One region of the Bradyrhizobium sp. 195 genome, then DNA from elsewhere that is predicted to be linked to it. Evidence: predicted binding sites of a transcription regulator. Region 1 holds the regulator's gene; each other region holds the start of a gene.

Region 1 (7,056 bases):
ACCTTCGTAAAAGCACAGCCGACCGCTCCTAAACGGGCGGCTTGGGGAGCGCGATCGGGCGCTGATGGCGCTTCGCTCCCCTGTATGGAGACCAGCATGAATTTCCTCAAAACGATCGTCGCTGCCGGCTTGGTCGCCGCGTCGGCGACGGCGGCCTTTGCTGCCGACATCACCGGTGCAGGCGCGACGTTCCCGTTCCCGATCTATTCGAAGTGGGCTGACGCCTACAAGAAGGAGACCGGCAACGGTCTGAACTACCAGTCGATCGGCTCCGGCGGCGGCATCAAGCAGATCCAGGCCAAGACCGTGACCTTCGGCGCCAGCGATGCGCCGCTCAAGGCCGAGCAGCTCGAGAAGGACGGCCTCGTCCAGTGGCCGATGGTGATGGGCGCCATCGTTCCCGTCGTCAACCTCGAGGGCGTGAAGCCCGGCGAACTGGTGTTCGACGGCGAGACCCTGGCCAGCATCTATCTCGGCAAGATCACCAAGTGGGATGACGCCGCGATCAAGAAGCTCAATCCGAACGCGAAGCTGCCCTCGGAGGCGATCACCGTCGTCCGCCGCTCGGACGGTTCGGGCACCACCTTCAACTTCACCAACTACCTCTCCAAGGCCAGCGCGGACTGGAAGAGCAAGGTCGGTGAGGGCACCGCGGTCGAGTGGCCGGTCGGCGTCGGCGCCAAGGGCAACGAAGGCGTGTCGGGCAACATCAGCCAGACCAAGAACTCGATCGGGTACGTCGAGTACGCCTATGCCAAGCAGAACAAGCTGACCTACACCGGTCTCGTCAACAAGGCCGGCAAGCCGGTGCAGCCGACCGTCGAAGCGTTCCAGGCGGCCGCCTCCAACGCCGACTGGGCCAAGGCGCCCGGCTACTACGTCATCCTGACCGACCAGCCCGGCGAGAAGTCCTGGCCGATCACCGCGGCGACCTTCATCCTGATGCACAAGTCCGCCACCGACAAGGCGGCCTCGCAGGAAGCCATCAAGTTCTTCCGCTGGGCCTTCAAGAGCGGCGGCAAGGCGGCCGAGGAGCTCGACTACATCCCGATGCCGGACAGCGTCGTCCAGCTGATCGAGAAGACCTGGGCTGCCGAGATCAAGAGCTAACCGCTCCTTGCCCGGACATCACTCCGGGAGCTCGAAAAACCTCCGCTCCGGATCGGCCTTACGCCGTGTCCGGAGCGCAAGACCAAAAGAACCGGCAACAAGCGTATATAACGGGCACAGGGGATCGGCGTGGCAGAAATGGCCGTTCAGAGCGATATCATCGACGACGCCGGACCGTATGACCGCGCCAAGGCCTTGAGCGCGTTCAAGCTCGGCGACGTCACCTTCTACTGGATCACGCGGCTGTCCGCGATCTCGGTGCTGTTGATCCTCGGCGGGATCATCCTCTCGCTGATCGTCGGTGCGTTCCCGGCGATCAGGGAATACGGCCTTTCCTTCCTGTGGACGCAGCGCTGGGCGCCGTCGGCCGATCCGCCCGTGCTCGGCGCGCTCGGGCCGATGTACGGCACGCTGGTCACCTCCTTCATCGCGATGCTGATCGCCATTCCGGTCGGTCTCGGCATTGCGATCTTCCTCACCGAGCTCTGCCCGCAATGGCTGCGCCGCCCGATCGGCATGGCGATCGAGCTGCTCGCCGGCATTCCCTCGATCATCTACGGCATGTGGGGCTTCTTCGTGCTGGGCCCGTTCCTGGCCAACACCTTCCAGCCCTTCATGATCAAGATCTTCGACGGCGTCCCCGTGCTGGGCGCGATCTTCGCAGGTCCCCCGTCCTATCTCAGCACGTTCAATGCCGCGCTGATCCTCGCCATCATGGTGCTGCCCTTCATCACCTCGATCTCGGTCGACGTGTTCAAGACGGTGCCGCCGGTGCTGAAGGAGGCCGCCTACGGCGTCGGCTGCACCACCTGGGAAGTCGTGCGCAGCGTGGTGATCCCCTACACCCGCGTCGGCATCATCGGCGGCGTCATGCTGGCGCTGGGCCGCGCGCTCGGCGAGACCATGGCGGTGACCTTCATCATCGGCAACTCGTTCCGCATCTCCTCGTCGATCTTCGCACCGGGCACCACGATCTCGGCGGCGATCGCCTCCGAGTTCGCCGAGAGCGATGGCCTGCACCAGTCCGGCCTGATCCTGCTCGGCCTGTTGCTGTTCGTGCTGACGTTCTTCGTGCTGGCCGCCGCGCGGCTGATGCTGATGCGGCTGGACAAGAAAGCGGGGAACTAACGTCATGGCCCTCAATCCGATCTATTCGCGCCGCCGCCGCAAGGACATCGTCATCCGCGGGCTCTGCTTCGCCGCGGCCGCCTTCGGCGTCACCTGGCTCGCGCTGATCCTGATCACGCTGCTCTACAACGGCCTCGCTGGCCTGAACCTTCAGGTCTTCACCGCCGACACGCCGCCGCCCGGCTCGACCGAGGGCGGCCTGCGCAACGCCATCGTCGGCTCGATCATCATGACCGTGCTCGGCGTCGGCATCGGCGCACCGCTCGGCCTGTTCGCCGGCACCTATCTCGCCGAGTACGGCCGCAACGACAAGCTGACCTCGGTGATCCGTTTCATCAACGACATCCTCTTGTCGGCGCCCTCGATCATCATCGGCCTGTTCATCTACGGCGCGGTGGTGGTGCCGATGCGCGGCTTCTCGGCGATCGCCGGCGCGCTGGCACTCGCGGTCATCGTCATCCCGGTGGTGGTACGCACCACGGAGGACATGCTGCTGCTGGTGCCGAATCCGCTGCGGGAAGCCGCCAGCGCATTGGGCCTTCCGCGTTCGCTGGTCATCAAGCGCATCGCCTATCGCGCGGCACGCTCGGGCCTCATCACCGGCGTGCTGCTCGCCACCGCCCGCGTCGCCGGCGAGACCGCGCCGCTGCTGTTCACAGCGCTGTCGAACCAGTTCTTCAGCCTCGGCCTGGACAAGACGATGGCCAACCTGCCGGTCACGATCAACAATTTCGTCCAGAGCCCTTACGCCTATTGGAAGCAGCTCGCCTGGAGCGGTGCGCTGCTGATCACCCTGACCGTGCTTGCCCTGAACATTGGCGCGCGCATCATCGGCGCCGAGAGGACTGCAAAATGAGTGAAATGTCTGTTTCCGTGAGCGCGCCGACCGTTCATCCCGGCTCGCAACCGCTGCCCGAGGCACCGGCCAAGGTCACCGCGCGCAACCTCAACTTCTACTACGGTGAGCACCATGCGCTGAAGAACATCAATCTGGCGCTCGGCACCCACCGTGTCACGGCCTTCATCGGCCCGTCCGGTTGCGGCAAGTCGACCCTGCTGCGCATCTTCAACCGGATGTATGATCTTTATCCGGGCCAGCGCGCCACCGGCCAGCTGATGCTCGACCAGACCAACATCCTCGACGCCAGGCTGGACCTCAATTTGCTGCGCGCCCGAGTCGGCATGGTGTTCCAGAAGCCGACGCCGTTCCCGATGACGATCTACGAGAACATCGCCTTCGGCATCCGCCTCTACGAGAAGATCTCGAAGTCCGAGATGGACGACCGCGTCGAGAAGGCGCTGCGTGGCGGCGCGCTGTGGAACGAGGTCAAGGACAAGCTCAACGCCTCCGGCCTGTCGCTCTCCGGCGGTCAGCAGCAGCGCCTCTGCATCGCGCGCACCGTCGCGGTGCGGCCCGAGGTGATCCTGTTCGACGAGCCCTGCTCGGCACTGGATCCGATCTCGACCGCCAAGGTCGAGGAGCTGATCCAGGAACTGTCCGACAACTACACGATCGCGATCGTCACCCACAACATGCAGCAGGCGGCGCGCGTCTCCGACAAGACCGCCTTCATGTATCTCGGCGAGCTGATCGAGTTCGACGACACCAGCAAGATCTTCACGTCGCCGACCGACCGGCGCACGCAGGATTACATCACCGGCCGGTTCGGCTGAGGAGACGGAACATGGGTACTGAACATACCGCCAAGGCTTTCGACACCGACCTCCAGGAGCTCACCCGCCTGGTCGCCGAGATGGGCGGGATCGCCGAGCGCATGATCGTCGAATCCGTCGACGCGCTGATCCGCCGCGACGTCGCGCTCGGCCAGCGCGTCGTCACCATCGACGCCGAGCTCGACGCGCTGCAGAAGCGCATCGAGGAACGCGCCGTGCTCACCATCGCCCGCCGCCAGCCGATGGCGGTCGATCTGCGCGAGATCGTCGGCGCCATGCGCGTTGCGACCGACCTTGAGCGGATCGGCGACCTCGCCAAGAACATGGGCAAGCGCGTCGCCGCGCTGGAGACCGACTTCCATCCGCTGAAGCTGTTCCGCGGCCTGGAGCACATGACCGACCTCGTGCAGCAGCAGGTCAAGTCGGTGCTGGACGCCTATGCCGCGCACGATCTGCCGGCGGCGATGGCGGTGTGGAAGGGCGACGAGGAAGTCGACGCGATCTGCACCTCGCTGTTCCGCGAGCTCCTCACCTACATGATGGAGGATCCGCGCAACATCTCGTTCTGCATCCATCTGATGTTCTGCGCCAAGAACATCGAGCGGATCGGCGACCACGCCACCAACATCGCCGAGACCGTGTTCTACATGATCGAGGGCCAGGCGATCACCGACAAGCGGCCGAAGGGCGACATGACCACCTTCGCCACGACGATCCCGAATAGCTGAAGACCTCAAGGAGCGACGACACCATGGGCGCACGCATTATGGTGGTTGAGGACGAGGAAGCTCTCACCGAGCTTCTTCGCTACAACCTCGAGGGCGACGGCTATGACGTCGAGACGGTCATGCGCGGCGACGACGCCGACACCCGCCTCAAGGAGCACATTCCCGACCTGATCGTGCTCGACTGGATGCTGCCGGGCCTGTCAGGCATCGAGCTGTGCCGCCGCCTGCGCACCCGCCCCGAGACCAAGCAGCTGCCGATCATCATGCTCACCGCGCGCGGCGAGGAGAGCGAGCGCGTACGCGGTCTTGCGACCGGCGCCGACGACTACATCGTCAAGCCGTTCTCGGTGCCGGAGCTTTTGGCGCGCGTGAAGGGTCTGCTCAGGCGCGCCAGCCCCGAGCGGCTCGCCACCGTGCTCGCCTATGGCGATATCGAGCTCGATCGCGACAAGCGTCGCGTCGCGCGCTCGGGCCGGCCGATTGATCTCGGCCCGACCGAATATCGGCTGCTGGAGTTCTTCCTGGAGCATCCCGGCCGCGTGTTCTCGCGCGAGCAGCTGCTCGACAGCGTCTGGGGCCGCGACATCTACATCGACGAGCGCACCGTCGACGTCCATATCGGCCGCCTGCGCAAGCTGCTCAATCTCGGCCGCGAGCAGGACCCGATCCGCACCGTCCGCGGCGCCGGCTACGCGCTGGATGATCGCTTCGCGAAGGCTGAGCAGACGTAAGGTTTGCGGGCTGTTGCCACAACGTCGGTGTCGTCCCGGACAAGCGAAGCGCCGATCCGGGACCCATAACCACAGGCAGCGGTTGTTTTTGCGAAAAGGTAACTCCGAGTCCCCGTAACCACATCTTGCGGTGGCTATGGGTCCCGGATCTGCGCGCGCTTGTGGCGCGCTTGTCCGGGACGACATCGAGTTTGTTGAGCCATCATCAGATGACGGCTCTCTCTTGATCTCAGAACAAGCTTACCGCGGGCCCGGCTTGGCCGGTGCACGACGACGGTCCGCCGCGGGCTGATACGCCACGCGCGAGTGCTGGGCGCAATAGGGCAGGCCGGAGAGCGCCTTGCCGCCGCAGAAGAAGAAATCCGGGCTCGAGGGATCGCCGACCGGCCAGTGGCAGGTCGCCTCGTTCAGCTCGAGCAGCGACAACCTCTGGCTCATCGGCACCACGTTGTCGTAGGTGACAGGCTCTGCCTCCACCTCGACCTCGAAGGCCTGCGCCAGCGCGGTGTTGCCGCGCGCAATGGGGCGGGTCACGCGCATCATGTGCTGCGCGGGACGCGCCTTGCGCGGGCGGGGCGCTGCCGACGAAGGGCTCTTGGCGCGGCCGGACAGACCGAGCCTGTGCACTTTGCCGATCACGGCATTGCGGGTCACATTGCCGAGCTCTGCTGCGATCTGGCTGGCCGAAAGTCCGGCCTCCCAGAGCTTTTTCAGCTGCTCGACGCGATCATCGGACCAGGTCAAAACCGTCATTGCACCCTTTCCCTCGCTGCCGGCCAGCCATCCTGGGGCCTTGCAGCGAATGCCTAAGCCTTCAAAAACCCGTGCCGTCAGAATCCCTTAAGGCTCGCCGGGCGCGTGACTGACGCCCGAACGTTTACGCCGGTACAAGAGGACTCTTGGGATCAGAACCGCTGCACGAGATGTCGTATCTGACAATCCAAACGCTACAATATGGCGTGACTCCCGCGCAAGAGTCCGCCGACTCGCTTCCACATGTTCCGTGGTGAAAACCCGCAAAATCGGCACCGCAAGACTACGGATTCAGCGTTTCCTGAGGCTTTCCGGGCGGCATTGACACCCGTCTTGCCAAGCATAAGATAGTCCTGCGTGCCGCCCTTAAAAGGCGGCACGTTTCGTTTTCCGGGCCGGTCAATGGTGCGTTGCGCAATGCACGCGTCACACCGTCCGCAACATTCAAGTGATCGTCATGACTAACAGCGCAGCGCCGCATTTGCTCCCCGTTTTCGCCAGGGCCGACCTCGGTTTCGAACGCGGCGAAGGCTGCTGGCTGATCGCGACCAATGGCGATCGCTATCTCGATTTCACCTCGGGAGTCGCTGTGAATGCGCTCGGCCATTGCCACCCGCATCTGATCAAGGCGCTGCAGGAGCAGGCGACCAGGCTCTGGCACATGTCGAACCTGTTTCAGAGCCCGGACGGCGAGAAGCTCGCCGTGCGCCTGTGCAATGAAAGCTTCGCGGACTTCGTGTTCTTCTGCAATTCCGGCGCCGAAGCGCTGGAGGGTGTGATCAAGCTGGTCCGCCATCATCACTTCTCCAAGGGCCATCCCGAGCGCTACCGCATCATCACCTTCGAAGGCGCGTTCCATGGCCGTACGCTGGCAACGCTCGCGGCGACCGGCTCTGCAAAATATCTCGAAGGTTTTGGCCCGCCGATGGACG
Region 2 (7,056 bases), 400 kb from region 1:
TGAGTCAAGATTGTGTCCTTGGATGAGCCCTGAGGGGACTGCGGCGCAGGTACCACATGGTCCGGGCCCCGTCACGGGCATGTCGTTCTCCCGTAATGCGCTATTGACAGCGGGCCGCCAACTAGCCAAGTGAAACACCGCTTTTCAGACATTCCCAGGATTCCTGCCGTGGCCAAGTCCGAACTCGGAACTAAACGTATTTGCCCGACCACGGGCAAGAAGTTCTATGACCTCAACAAGAATCCGGTGATCTCGCCCTATACCGGCGAAGTGGTGCCGATCGCCCCCGTGGCGCCCGCACGTGCGCCCCGCGGCGCCGAAGCCCGGCACGCGGCGACCGCGGACGCCACGCCCGAGCCGGCAGAGGTCGAAGAGGTCTCGCTCGAGGAGGCCGACGCCGAGGAGAACACCGGCAAGGTCAAGGCCGTCGTGCCCGAATCCGAGGACGATATCGAGGTCGATGAGACTCTCGATGACGACGATGACGATGATTCGACCTTCATTGCCGACGAAGAAGAAGGCGATGAGGACGTGACCGACATCATTGGTGATGTCGGAGGTGATGAAGAGACTTGAGATCAGCCCTGATCTGTGAAAAAGGGTGCACCGCGCGAGTCACCAGGGCTCGCCGGTTGGGGTGAACCACCAGGGTTCATCCCGCGAAGGACTAAGGGGCCATAGCTCAGCTGGGAGAGCGCTTGCATGGCATGCAAGAGGTCGGCGGTTCGATCCCGCCTGGCTCCACCAGCCTTCGCTGGCTTCGCCAGCTTCGGCTGGGCAAGCCTAGGGAAGTCCCTCGTAGCGAAGTGAGCGAAGGCTGCCACGCCATAGCCCGAAGGGCGACGGCGGGCTGGGGCTGGCATCTGCGCAGCCGCCGGCCGTCCGCATCACGGACGACCTGCGGGCCCGCTTGGCGAAGCACAACGCTGGCGAGGTACCGCACACCTCGAAATTCGGACCTTGGCGAATACGGACCTATTTCGCATTTGATGACGCAGCACGCGCGTTCGCGTTCGAGCGATATCTGAAGTCTGGCTCTGGCCGCGCATTCGCAAAGAACCACTTCTAACCGCGCATGACGTCCCCCTACTCCCCGATCACCGCATTCAGCCGGTCGCGCAGCGCAACGATCTCATCCTTCATCGCCACCAGTTCCGGCACCGAGCAATCCGAGGCCGCCAGGATCGACTGCGGCACATTGCGGGCTTTTTCCTTCAAGGCGTGCCCCTGCGCCGTCAGCGCGATCAGGACCTGACGCTCGTCCTCGCTCGAGCGGGTGCGCCTGACCAGATGGGCGGCCTCCAGCCGCTTCAGCAGCGGCGTCAGCGTGCCCGAATCCAGGAACAGGCGCTCGCCGATGTCCTTGACCGGGACGTCGTCGCGCTCCCACAGCACCAGCATGACGAGATATTGGGGATAGGTCAGGCCGAGCCGGTCCAAAAGCGGCTTGTAGACGCGGTTGAACGCATGCGCGGCCGAATAGACCGCAAAGCAGATCTGGTTGTCGAGCCGCAGCGGCGCGTCCGCTGCAGGTGATTTTCGAGGCATGGAGAATCTCTCGGGTTTGTCTCATTCTGGGGCCGCGCGCCGCCACATTCAATTGCGAACAATTAAATGTGAGACCGTGTAATTTCAATTGCGCACAATCTAATTGTCTGCGATAGAGCCGCACCCAACGAAACCCAGGGAGACGACAATGTCCGTGAACGTCCTCTACAAGACCAGCGCCAAGGCCACCGGCGGCCGCGACGGCCATGCTGCAACCCTCGACGGCGCGCTCGACGTCAAGCTGACCACGCCGAAGGAGCTCGGCGGCGGAGGCGGCGCCGGCAACAATCCCGAGCAGCTGTTCGCGGCCGGCTATGCCGCCTGCTTCATCGGCGCGATGAAGTTCGTGGCCTCGCAGGGCGGCCCCAAGGTTCCCGCCGACGCCTCCGTCACCTCGACCGTCGGAATCGGCCCGCGCTCCGAGGGTGGCTTCGGTCTCGACATCGACCTCGCTGTCTCGCTGCCGGGCCTTGCCCGCGCGGAGGCCGAGGCACTGGTCGAGAAGGCGCACCAGGTGTGTCCCTATTCCAACGCCACGCGCGGCAATGTCGACGTTCGCCTGACGGTCGTCTGATCGGAACGGCGGATTGGCTGGCCCGGGATCCCCCTCGGGCCGGCCGTTTCCTTTCGGTTTTGCCCGCGCCGCGGGATTGACCGGCGGCGGCGCATACGCCCCTACGCACGGAGCCATTGCTGGCGTGCACGAAGCTCGCTAGGCCTGTGATCAAACGTCGACACAGGGAAGCGAAAGCAATGAGTTCAGAAGCCGCCACAGGTGCCATGAGCGGACTGCGCGTCATCGATCTCACGCGCGTGCTCGGCGGTCCCTACTGCACTCAGATCCTCGCCGACCATGGCGCCGACGTGATCAAGGTCGAGCCGCCCGCGGGCGACGAGGTGCGCGAATGGGGCCCTCCTTTCCACGAGGAGGACGCGGCCTATTTCATCGGCATTAACCGCAACAAGCGCTCGATCGGTCTCGACCTCGCCTCCGAGGGCGGCCGCATTGTGCTGCTCAAGATGCTGGAGAGCGCCGACGTCCTGATCGAGAATTTCAAGCCGGGCACGCTGGAGAAATGGGGCATCGGCAACGAGGTGCTGCGCGAGAAATTCCCGCGCCTCGTGCATTGCCGGATCTGCGGCTTCGGCGCCGACGGTCCGCGCGGCGGCAATCCCGGCTATGATGCCATCATCCAGGCCATGACCGGCATGATCGCCGCGACCGGCTCGCCCGAGAGCGGACCGATGCGGATCGGCGTGCCGTTGGTCGACATCACCACCGGCCTATACGCGGCGATCGGCATCCTGATGGCACTGTCGGAGCGGCAGCGCTCCGGCAAGGGCCAGTTCCTGGAGACGACGCTGTACGAGACCGGCCTTGCCATCATGCATCCGCACACCGCGAATTATTTCATGCATGGCAAGCCGCCGTCGCTCACAGGCAACGAGCACCCCAACCTCGTGCCCTACGCGATCTTCCCGACCAAGACCGACGACATCTTCATCGGCGTCGGCAATGACGGCACCTTCCGCAAGCTCGCCAAGGAGATCGGCAAGCCTGAGCTCGGCACCGATCCGCGCTTTGCACGCAACAAGGACCGCATCGCCAACCGCGAGGCGCTGCGCGCCGAGCTGGCCGCGGTGTTCAGCCAGCACGAGGCCGAGCCGCTGTGCAATCGCCTGCTTGCGGCGGGCCTGCCCGCTGGGCCCGTGCAGAAGATCGATCAGGCATTGACCAACCCGCACACGATCGCGCGCGGGGATATTATCGAGAAGGACTGGTACAAGGGCGTCGCCTCGCCGATCCGGCTCGACCGCAGCAAGCCGAGCCTGCGCCGCCTGCCGCCCAAATTCAGCCAGCACTCGGCGGAAGTGCTCGGCGAGTTCGGCTTCTCCAAGGCCGAGATCGACGCGATGGTCGAGAAGGGCACCGTCTGCGGCCCCGAGCGCAAGAGGTAGGGCCACCTCCATCCAACGAATGATGCCGCACTGCGGCGCGGGCACGATAGTGCACCGCGAACGGAGGAGCCCGCCCGCTTCGTCTTCGCCTATTTGACAGCTTCCCTTTTCCAGCGCTTGCCGCTTTCGTTTCGGCCGCTTACACAGTCATGTGAACGTCATATGGCGCTGCTAGCGCAAGCGCTTCTTTAGACGGGCAAGGGAGGTTTTCTTGATGGCTCTTCGACATTTTGGCACGGCTGCTGCTGTTGCACTCGCGGTTGGTCTCGGCGCTTCGCCGGCTTTGGCCGTGACGGAAATCCAGTGGTGGCACGCGATGACCGGCGCCAACAATGACGTCATCGTCAAGCTCGCCAACGATTTCAACGCCGCGCAGAGCGACTACAAGGTGATCCCCACCTACAAGGGCAATTACGCCGACACGATGAACGCGGGCATCGCGGCGTTCCGCGCCGGCAACGCGCCGCACATCATGCAGGTGTTCGAAGTCGGCACCGCGACCATGATGGCTGCCACCGGCGCCGTGAAGCCCGTTTACAAGCTCATGGCCGACGCAGGCGAAAAGTTCGATCCCAAGATCTACCTGCCCGCCATCACCGGCTACTACTCGACCTCGAAGGGCGAGATGCTGTCGTTTCCCTTCAACTCGTCGTCCACCGTCATGTGGGTCAATCTCGACGAGCTGAAGAAGGCCAATGTCGAGATCCCGAAGACCTGGCCCGAAACGTTCGAGGCCGCCAAGAAGCTGAAGGCTGCCGGTCATGACACCTGTGGCTTCTCCGGCTCCTGGGTGACCTGGGTCAACCTCGAGCAGCTCTCCGCCTGGCACAACGTGCCGCTCGCCAGCAAGGCCAACGGCCTCGACGGCTTCGACACCGTGCTGGAGTTCAACGGGCCGCTCCAGGTCAAGCATCTCGAGAACCTGGTCGAGCTCCAGAAGACCAAGGTCTACGACTATGCCGGCCGTACCAACACCGGCGAAGGCCGCTTCACGTCGGGCGAATGCCCGATCTACCTGACCTCGTCGGCCTTCTTCGGCAACGTCAAGGCCCAGGCCAAGTTCAACTTCACCGCCGTCCCGATGCCCTATTATCCCGACGCAAAGGGCGCGCCGCAAAACTCGATCATCGGCGGCGCTTCGCTCTGGGTCATGGGCGGCAAGCCGGCCGAGGAATACAAGGGCGTCGCAAAATTCCTGACCTTCCTCTCGGACACCGATCGCCAGGTCTATATCCACAAGGCCTCGGGCTACCTGCCGATCACCAAGGCGGCCTATGAGAAGGCGAAGGCCGAAGGCTTCTACAAGGACCAGCCCTATCTCGAGACCCCGCTGCTCGAGCTGACCAACAAGGAGCCGACCGAGAACTCCCGCGGCCTGCGTCTCGGCAACATGGTGCAGCTCCGCGACGTCTGGTCGGAAGAGATCGAGCAGGCGCTTGCCGGCAAGAAGACCGCCAAGCAGGCGCTGGACGCGGCCGTCGAGCGCGGCAACACGATGCTGCGCCAGTTCGAAAAGACCGCCGTCAAGTGAGACGATCAGCGGCAGGCCGGTGACCCCGGCCTGCCGCTCTGGGGCATCATGCAAAAGCAAGCCATTTTCCAATCGAAGCTGTTGCCTTACGCGCTGGTTGCGCCGCAGCTCGCGATCGTCCTGATTTTCTTCTACTGGCCGGCCCTGCAGGCGGTGATCCAGTCCTTCCTGCTCCAGGATGCCTTCGGCCTTTCGACCACCTTCGTCTGGTTCGACAATTACATCGAGCTCTTGAAGGACCGCGCCTATTTCGAGGCGATCGTGCGGACCTTCTTCTTCTCGTTCGCCATCGCTGTGTCGTCGCTGTCGTTTGCGCTGCTGCTTGCCGTGATGGCGGACAAGCCACTGCGCGGCTCGACGCTCTACCGGACACTGCTGATCTGGCCCTATGCGGTGGCGCCGCCGGTCGTCGGCGTGCTCTGGATCTTCATGCTGCACCCCTCGCTCGGTGTGCTCTCGCGATATTTGCGCGCCCTCGGCGTCGACTGGAATCCGCTGCTCGACGGCGACCAGGCCGCCGCACTGATCATCTTCGCCGCCGCCTGGAAGCAGATCTCCTACAACTTCCTGTTCTTCCTCGCCGGCCTGCAGAGCATCCCGCGAAGCGTGCTCGAGGCCGCCGCGATCGACGGCGCGCGCCCGATGCGCCGGTTCTGGACCGTGACCTTCCCGCTGCTGTCGCCGACCATCTTCTTCCTGCTGGTCGTCAACATCGTCTACGCCTTCTTCGACACGTTCGGCATCATCGACACAATGACCCGCGGCGGGCCCGGCACGTCGACGGTCACGCTGGTCTACAAGGTCTATTCCGACGGCCTGCTCGGCGGCAATCTCGGCAGCTCCGCGGCGCAATCGGTGATCCTGATGATCATGGTCATCGTGCTGACTGGAATCCAGTTCCGCTTCGTCGAACGCAAGGTGACCTACTGATGGTCGAGGAAGAGGGCTTCCGGCGCTACGTCGCTCACGCGATCCTGTGGATCGGGATCGCGATCGTCGCGTTCCCCGTCTACATCGCGATCGTCGCCTCCACCCAGGACAATGCGCTGATCGCCAACGGGCAAATGTCGCTGCTGCCCGGCGGGCATTTCTTCGAAACCTACTACCAGACCATCTTCGTCGGCACGAGCGGCTCGACCCGCGAGCCGGTCGGCAACATGATGCTGAACTCGCTGGTCATGGCGCTGCTGATCGCGGTCGGCAAGATCGCGATCTCGATCATCTCGGCCTATGCGATCGTGTATTTCCGCTTTCCGTTCCGGATGGCGATCTTCTGGATCATCTTCATCACCCTGATGCTGCCGGTCGAGGTTCGCATCTATCCGACCTACAAGATCGTCGCCGATCTGCACATGCTCGACAGCTATGCCGGCCTGTCATTGCCGCTGATCGCCTCGGCCACCGCAACCCTGCTGTTCCGCCAGTTCTTCATGACGGTGCCGGACGAGTTATTGGAAGCCTCGCGCATCGACGGCGCCGGTCCCTTCCGCTTCTTCTGGGATACGCTGCTGCCGCTGTCGCGCACCAACATGGCCGCGCTGTTCGTGATCCTGTTCATCCTCGGCTGGAATCAATATCTCTGGCCGCTGCTGATCACCACGCGCGACGACATGCAGACCATCCAGATCGGCATCCGCAAGATGATCACCACCACCGACGCGTTGACCGAATGGCCGATCGTGATGGCGACCGCCGTGCTCGCGATGCTGCCGCCGGTCTTCGTCGTCGTCGCAATGCAGAAATTGTTCGTGCGCGGTCTGGTCGAGACGGAAAAGTGAAGATGGCGAATAGTGAATGGCGAGTGGCGAATGGGGTCGCTGCGTCTGCCTTGCGTATTACACATTCCCCATTCGCCACCCCCTATTCGCTACTCGCCGGTGCAACCCATGGCTAACGTCACCCTGCGCAGCGTCCGCAAGACCTATCCCGGCGGCTTCGAGGCCATCAAGGGCGTCGATGTCGATGTCGGCGACGGACAGTTCTGCGTGCTGGTCGGCCCCTCCGGCTGCGGCAAGTCC
Region 3 (7,056 bases), 170 kb from region 1:
CGCGATGGAGGAATCCTGCACCACCGGCGCGCCGGTGTGGAATTTCAGCCATTTCACCACGTCCACGCTCTCCGCCATCCGCGAGTCGAGCCAGAGCGGCGTGTCGTGATCGAACAGCGTCAGTGCGATCGCGGCGGTGCCGCGCATCATCCTGTCGGGCGTCCCCGCTCCCGGCACGATGCGCTGGACCGAGCCGGGCCGCGCCATCGCGTCCATCACCGAGCGAAAGGTCGATTGCGCCGACAGCACCTTGTCGGCGAAACCCGGTGGCAGTTCCGCAATCGTGGTCATGATCTCACCCCTCACCGCGCACCATGGTGTAGAAATCAACCTTCGTCGCAGCGGTCTCGGCCGCCGCCTGCGTGCGCCTCGTCATAAGCTGCTCACGCAACGGGGCGATAACGTCCCGCTCGACCGCCGCGCTGAAATCACGGGACTGCACCAGCGCATCGCACAGGGCGATCAGCCGCGCCTTCTCACCGTCGCGTCCGAGCGTGTAGCCGAAACCGACCTCGCCGCTCGCAAGCCGGACCGCCGCGCGCGACACCGTGGCTTCGCCGAGGTTGAAGGGCGCGCCGTCGCCGCCGGCCCGGCCGCGCAGCATGACGAGGCCGTTTTCGGGCGCCCGCAGATCCTGATGGGCCGGCAGGGCCAGGTCGCGAGCCAAGTCGCGGAGGCGGGCGGCGATCTCGCCCGCCTCCGCGTGCGCCAGCACGGCCATCGCGGCCTTGCGCTGGGCTTGCTGGTCGTTGTGTTGCGTCACCGGATCCACCGAACTTGCCGATTCTAAGTTGTCTATGATAATAGACAACTTCATAAGTGAGCGCCATGACTGTTTCGTGACAAAGCCGTGATTTCTGGGCTAGGCTGACCGGCGATATGAGCATGCAAGACACTGCATCGTCGGGCGTCGCGCTATGGCGCCTCGTTGCCGACGGCATCGAGCGCGGCATCGCCGACGGCCGCTTTGCGGCCGGCGACAAATTGCCGGGCGAGATGGAGATCGCCGAGACCTATCGCGTCAACCGCCACACCGTGCGGCGCGCGCTCGCAGCCCTTGCCGAACGCGGCCTGGTGCGGGCCGAACGCGGCAGTGGAACCTATGTCGAGGCGCAGAAGCTCGCCTATCCGCTGCGCTCGCGCACCCGCTTTTCCGAGATCGTCGGCGCCGAGGGGCGCGAACCGCATGGCCGGATGATCGAGGCAACGGAGGACGTCGCGACGCGCGAGCTGGCGCGGGAGCTCGGATTGAAGGCCGGCGCGCCGCTGGTGCGGATCGAGGCGATCCGCCTTGCCGATCGCACGCCGATCTGCGTCTCCACCACCTGGCTGTCGGCCGTGCTGTTTCCCGACGCGGGCGCCGTGTTCGCAGCGACGCGCTCGATGACGAAACTGCTCGAACATTATGGCGTGCGCGACTATCGCCGCGGCGCGACCCGGATCACCGCCGGCATCGTCGACGCAACCGACGCGGCCCGGCTCGATCTCGCGCTGGGACGGCCGATCCTGGTGGTCGATGCCACCGACCACGATCTCGAGGGCAAGCCGCTGCTGACCAAGCACTCGCGGTTTGCCGCCGAGCGCGTGGAGTTCTTGGTAGAGTCGTAGCGGCGCTCTTTCCGGCGAGCCCGGACTCGTAGGGTGGGCGAAGGCGCACTTGCGCCGTGCCCACGATCTCTCTCAATCGTTAAAGGTGGTGGGCACGCTTCGCTTTGCCCACCCTACGGCACCGCTGGTCAGGCGACAGCACGCCTTCCAATAATCGCAAACCGCAGCTTGCCGGAGATGAAATCGATCGCGGCGACCGCGACCAGGATCATCAGGATCAGGAACGACACCTTCTGCCATTCCAGCACGCGGATCTGCTCGGCAAGCTGGAGGCCGATGCCGCCGGCGCCGACGATGCCGATGATGGTGGCCGAGCGCGTGTTGGATTCGATGAAATAGAGCACCTGGCCCGCGATCACGGGCAGGACCTGCGGCAACAGGCCGAAGCGGATCTCGTGCAGTGGGCTGCCGCCGGAGGCGCGGATGCCTTCGACCTGCTTCTGGTCGGCGCCCTCGATCGCCTCCGAGAACAGTTTTCCAAAGGCGCCGAAATCCGACACCGCGATGGCGAGCACGCCGGCGAACGGCCCCAGCCCGACGACGTTGATCCACACCAGCGCCCAGATCAGCGTGTCGACGCCGCGGATCGAATCCAGGACGCGGCGAACCGGAAAGCGCAGGAGCTTCGACGGCACCACGTTGCGCGCGGCGAGCAGGCTGACCGGAAGTGCGAACACCGCAGCCAGCGTCGTGCCGAGCAGCGCGATCGAGAGAGTCTCGCCGAGCGCCTTCAGGTAGATCGGCAGCGAGGAGCCGGGATCGGGCGGGATCATCATCATGCTGATCCAGCCGAGCTGGCTGAGACCTGCGATGAATCGCGACGGCGAAAAGTCGAGATCGACGAGGCCGTAAATGAGGATCGCGAACGCCGCGACGATCATCGCCGGCATGGCGAGGCGCGCCGAGGCGGGCCGGTCGAACACGTCGGGGTAGCGCGCCCGAAGCTCTCGCGTATCGACCTCGTGCGGCCTCGTCACGTGCGCGCCTCCCCGCCGAACAGGCGGCCGCGCAGCCAGCCGGTGGTGATGTCGATGATGAAGACGGTGATGATGATGGTGAGCAGGATCGCGCTGACGTCCGAATAGTAGAACTTGCGGATGGCGACCACGAGCTCCTGGCCGATGCCGCCGGCGCCGACGAAGCCCATCACGGAGGCTTCGCGGACGTTGATCTCGAAGCGCAGCAGCGCGTAGCTGGCATAGCCCGCCGTCACCTGCGGTACCACGGCAAAGCGCATGCAGGACAGCCAGCTCGCGCCGGTCGAGCGGATGCCCTCGACAGGCTTCATGTCGGCGTTCTCGACGATCTCCGAGAACAGCTTGCCGAGCGCGCCGGTGGAGTGGATGGCGATCGCGAGCACGCCCGCCATCGGTCCCAGACCGAAGGCGATCACGAAGATCAGCGCGAAGACGATGCCCGGAACGGTGCGGGCGAATTCGAGCAGGCGCCGCACCGTGAAGCGCAGCCAGGGTGCAGGCGAGGTGTTTTCGGCCGCGAAGAAGTTGAGGCAGAATGCCAAGGTCGCACCGATCAGCGTGCCAACATAGGAGATCAGCAGGGTCTCGCCCAGCATCTTCAGCCATTTGCGCCAGCCCCACAGCCACTCGCCGACATCGGTCCAGACGCGTTGGCCGTTGTCGAGCGTGAGGATGCGGTCGAAATAGCTGATGAAGTTGCCGAAATAGGTGAAGAGCGTGCGCAGATTCACTTCGGCGCCGATCGCGGCGAGCAGCAACGCCGCGGCGAAGATCACGATCCCCGACAGCAGGCGGAGCCGCCTGCGCCCGACCGCCCGGCGATAGGCGGCGTTGAGCACGGCGAGCTGCTGCTCGGGAAGGATCGAAACCGCTGTCGTCATCGGCCTGAGATTAAGTCCCGTCAAAGAAAGAGCCGGGTCGATGGACCCGGCTCCAGTGGCATCGTCCCGATAGTTAGGACGCCTTCTTTTTACGCAGCGCGTCGACGAACTTGATCAGCTCGATCGTGCCATCCCAATCCTTGGTGGTGGCGGGATGAAAGCCCTTCTTCTGGCCGTCGGAAAGACGGTCGAACGCGGCCTTGTCCTTGGCCGGCGCGTCGAAGAATGCTTTCGCGATGGCGGCCTTGGCGTCTTCCGGCAGCTCCGAATTGTAGGCATAGGGTCCGTTGATGATCGGCGCCGACTTGTGGATGATGCGGAAATCGTCCTTCTTCATCGCCGAGCCGTCGGCATTCTTCAGCATGCCCTTGGTCAGCATCTGCGCCAGCGTGGAATCGTCGTCGCTGGTCCACTGGTTGGCGGCGACGTCGACCGTGCCCTGCGACAGCGCCAGCATCGCGTTCTCGTGGCTGCCGGTGAAGACGACCTTGCTGAAATAAGTGTCGGCATCGTGGATGCCCATCTTGTCCAGCTCGAAGCGCGGCACGTTGTTGCCGGAGGTCGAGTTCGGATCGACCAGGCCGAGATTCTTGCCCTTGAGATCATCGATCTTCTTGTAGGCGCTGCTCGCCTTTACGAAGAATACCGAATAGTAGCCGGTCGAGCCGTCGGCGTTGATGTCGTTGGCGAAGGCGTCGGTCTTGACGCCGGTCAGGCGGGCGCGGGCGAACGAGGCCGAGCCGTAGCTGGCGACGTGGATGTTGCCGGCGCGCTGGCCTTCGATGACCGCGGCGTAGTCATTGGCGATGCGCAGCGTGACCTTCACGCCCAGTTCCTTGGAGAGATAGCTCACGAACGGCGCCCAGCGCTCGGTGACGCCGGAGGCGTTCTCGGCCGGGACGACCGCAAAGGTCAGCTCGGGATATTTGGCCTTCCAGTCGTCAGCGGAGGCGGAGGCCGTGAGCGCGAGCGCGGCGGCGCCGGCAAGGATTAATCTGCGAGTGATCATGATACCCTCTTCATCGGTTTGGGTCGGTTGACGCAAAGACTTGCAAAAGAAACAGACGTCGCTCAGGCGGCCGCGGCCGTTCCGAGCGCGGGGACGCCCGCGGGCGCCGGGACAGGCATGCCGCCCATGACATCGGCGGCTTCGAGATCGTAGAGTTCGCGCGCGACGTGATCGGTCAGCGCGGACGGTGCCCCGTCGAACACCACGCGACCCTGCGCCATGCCGATCAGGCGATCGCAATAGCTGCGCGCCAGATCGAGCGAATGCAGGTTGCAGAGCACGGTGATGCCGAAATGCTTGTTGATGCGCAGCAGCGCATCCATCACGATCTTCGTGTTGCGCGGATCGAGCGATGCGATCGGCTCGTCGGCAAGGATGATGTCGGGCTGCTGCACCAGCGCACGCGCGATCGCCACGCGCTGCTGCTGGCCGCCGGAGAGCTGGTCGGCGCGCTGGGCGGCGAGCGATGCGATGTCGAACTGTTCGAGTGCGGACATCGCCAGCGCCTTGTCCTGCTCCGGCCACGCTTGCGACAGCGAGCGCCAGGCCGGCATCGTCGCAAGCCGTCCCATCAGGACGTTGGTGAGGACATCGAGCCGGCCGACCAGGTTGAACTGCTGGAAGATCATCGCCGAACGCGCCCGCCACTGCCGCAGCTCCTTGCCGCGCAGTGCGGTGACGTCGATGCCGTCGAACAGGATGCGCCCATCAGTCGGCGTCACCAGGCGGTTGATGCTCCGCAGCAGCGTCGACTTGCCGGCGCCGGACCGCCCGATCACTCCGACGAACCCGCCGGGGGAAACTTGAAACGAGGCGTCGTCCACCGCGGCTTTTGCGCCGAAGCGACACGTCAGACCATCCACCACCAGCATGCAGGGCTCCAGATTAGCTGGAGCCCACCGCTAACGCCGGCGCTTAACACTTGTGTGACACGGGCGTCGCAGTGCGGCGATCCTACACAGCTCATCCCCTGTCATCGCGGCGTCATGATGTCGTCATCAAGTCGCTCGAAGAGGAATGCCCGCCCTCGCAGTCCGGATTCACCATGGCCGCCAAAGCTCTTTCGGTCCAGCCGACCATCGATCCCTCGGCCAAGCTGCATGAGACCAGGCTCGGCGCCTATACCGAGGTCGGCGCGCGCACGATCCTGCATGACGTGGCGATGGGCGACTACTCCTACGTCGTGAATGACGCCCAGATCACCTACACCACCATCGGAAAGTTCTGCTCGATCGCGGCGATGTCGCGGATCAATCCCGGCAACCATCCGATGCATCGCGCGACGCAGGCGCATTTCACCTATCGCTCCAGCGCCTATTTCGAAGGCGAGAGCGACGATGCCGAGTTCTTCGACTGGCGGCGCCAGCATCACGTCCACATCGGCCACGACGTCTGGATCGGCCACGGCGCGATCGTGCTGCCGGGCCGCAACATCGGCACCGGCGCGGTGATCGCGGCCGGTGCCATCGTCACCAAGGACGTGCCGGCCTACACCATCGTCGCCGGCAATCCGGCCCGCATCGTGCGGCGGCGGTTTTCGGAAGAAATCGCCGGACGGCTTGCGCGGCTGGCGTGGTGGGATTGGGATCACGACAAGTTGCGTGAAGCCCTGCCGGATTTCCGCAAACTCGGGATTGAAGATTTCCTCGCGACATACGAAGCACGGACGAGATCTCTCACCAATTCTCATGCCGGTTCCCTTGCCAGTTCCCTTGCCAGCAAACGAAGCGCGGTCGCGTGACAGACATTTTCCTTGAAGGCGGCCGGGCCCTGATCGGCGCCGAACTCGTCGAAACCTCATTGGCGGTGTCCGGACAGGACATCGCCGCCATGGACGCCTCTCGCGGCCGGGCGCGGCTGGCGATCGATGCGCGCAACCTGCTGGTGCTGCCCGGCATCGTCGATCTTCACGGCGATGCCTTCGAGCGGCAGATGATGCCGCGCGCCGGCGTCGACTTTCCGATCGATGTCGCGCTCGCCGACAGCGACCGCCAGGCGATCAGCAACGGCATCACCACCGTGTTTCACGCCACGACCTGTTCGTGGGAGCCGGGCCTGCGCAGCGCCGACAACGCGCGCGGGCTGATGGAGGCCATCGAGCGGCAGCGTCCGCAATTCGCCGCCGACACCCGCTTCCATCTGCGGCACGAGACCTACAATCTCGACGCCGAGGCCGAGATCATCCAATGGCTCGCTGAGGGCCGCGTCGACCTGTTCGCCTTCAACGACCATATGGACGGCACCGTTGCCGACATGGCCAAGCCGCGGAAGCGCAGCCGCATGGTTGAGCGCACTGGCCTGTCCAGCGAGGAATTCGACCGGCTGGTCGAACGCGTGGTCTCGCGCGCCGACGAGGTGCCGGCTTCGGTGGCGCGACTGGCCGCGGCGGCCCGTGCGGCCGAAGTGCGGATGCTCTCGCACGACGATGCGACACCGGCGATGCGCGGGGAGTTTCGCGCGCTCGGCGCTGAGATCGCGGAGTTTCCGGTCAACGAGGAGACGGCGCGGGCGGCGGCAAGCCATGGCGATGCCATCGTCTACGGCGCGCCGAACGTCGTACGCGGCGGCAGCCACACCGGCT

The links. Region 1 encodes PhoB, which activates phosphate uptake and scavenging genes when phosphate is short. Its sites were predicted from a motif close to TGTCATNNANCTGTCAT; they were not measured.
Region 2: the regulator PhoB is predicted to act here: its motif matches at 3,653-3,669, upstream of ugpB (sn-glycerol-3-phosphate ABC transporter substrate-binding protein UgpB).
Region 3: the regulator PhoB is predicted to act here: its motif matches at 5,447-5,463, upstream of phnC (phosphonate ABC transporter ATP-binding protein).

Annotation. Positions count from the first base shown of each region.
Region 1 covers NZ_CP082161.1:493,504-500,559, forward strand. Annotated here, with positions in the region: gene pstS (phosphate ABC transporter substrate-binding protein PstS) at 97-1,110, shown strand; gene pstC (phosphate ABC transporter permease subunit PstC) at 1,249-2,238, shown strand; gene pstA (phosphate ABC transporter permease PstA) at 2,243-3,094, shown strand; gene pstB (phosphate ABC transporter ATP-binding protein PstB) at 3,091-3,912, shown strand; gene phoU (phosphate signaling complex protein PhoU) at 3,924-4,640, shown strand; gene phoB (phosphate regulon transcriptional regulator PhoB) at 4,664-5,371, shown strand; gene IVB26_RS02230 (GcrA family cell cycle regulator) at 5,612-6,124, opposite strand; gene IVB26_RS02235 (aspartate aminotransferase family protein) at 6,582-7,056, shown strand, end outside.
Region 2 covers NZ_CP082161.1:91,892-98,947, reverse strand. Annotated here, with positions in the region: gene aroA (3-phosphoshikimate 1-carboxyvinyltransferase) at 1-8, opposite strand, end outside; gene IVB26_RS00525 (TIGR02300 family protein) at 169-576, shown strand; tRNA gene IVB26_RS00520 (tRNA-Ala) at 672-747, shown strand; gene IVB26_RS00515 (GIY-YIG nuclease family protein) at 851-1,069, shown strand; gene IVB26_RS00510 (MarR family winged helix-turn-helix transcriptional regulator) at 1,087-1,548, opposite strand; gene IVB26_RS00505 (organic hydroperoxide resistance protein) at 1,697-2,122, shown strand; gene IVB26_RS00500 (CaiB/BaiF CoA transferase family protein) at 2,302-3,507, shown strand; gene ugpB (sn-glycerol-3-phosphate ABC transporter substrate-binding protein UgpB) at 3,722-5,038, shown strand; gene ugpA (sn-glycerol-3-phosphate ABC transporter permease UgpA) at 5,087-5,968, shown strand; gene ugpE (sn-glycerol-3-phosphate ABC transporter permease UgpE) at 5,968-6,816, shown strand; gene IVB26_RS00480 (sn-glycerol-3-phosphate import ATP-binding protein UgpC) at 6,925-7,056, shown strand, end outside.
Region 3 covers NZ_CP082161.1:660,549-667,604, reverse strand. Annotated here, with positions in the region: gene phnH (phosphonate C-P lyase system protein PhnH) at 1-291, opposite strand, end outside; gene phnG (phosphonate C-P lyase system protein PhnG) at 296-772, opposite strand; gene phnF (phosphonate metabolism transcriptional regulator PhnF) at 880-1,608, shown strand; gene phnE (phosphonate ABC transporter, permease protein PhnE) at 1,737-2,585, opposite strand; gene phnE (phosphonate ABC transporter, permease protein PhnE) at 2,582-3,466, opposite strand; gene phnD (phosphonate ABC transporter substrate-binding protein) at 3,540-4,475, opposite strand; gene phnC (phosphonate ABC transporter ATP-binding protein) at 4,538-5,347, opposite strand; gene IVB26_RS03040 (transferase hexapeptide repeat family protein) at 5,521-6,216, shown strand; gene IVB26_RS03035 (alpha-D-ribose 1-methylphosphonate 5-triphosphate diphosphatase) at 6,213-7,056, shown strand, end outside.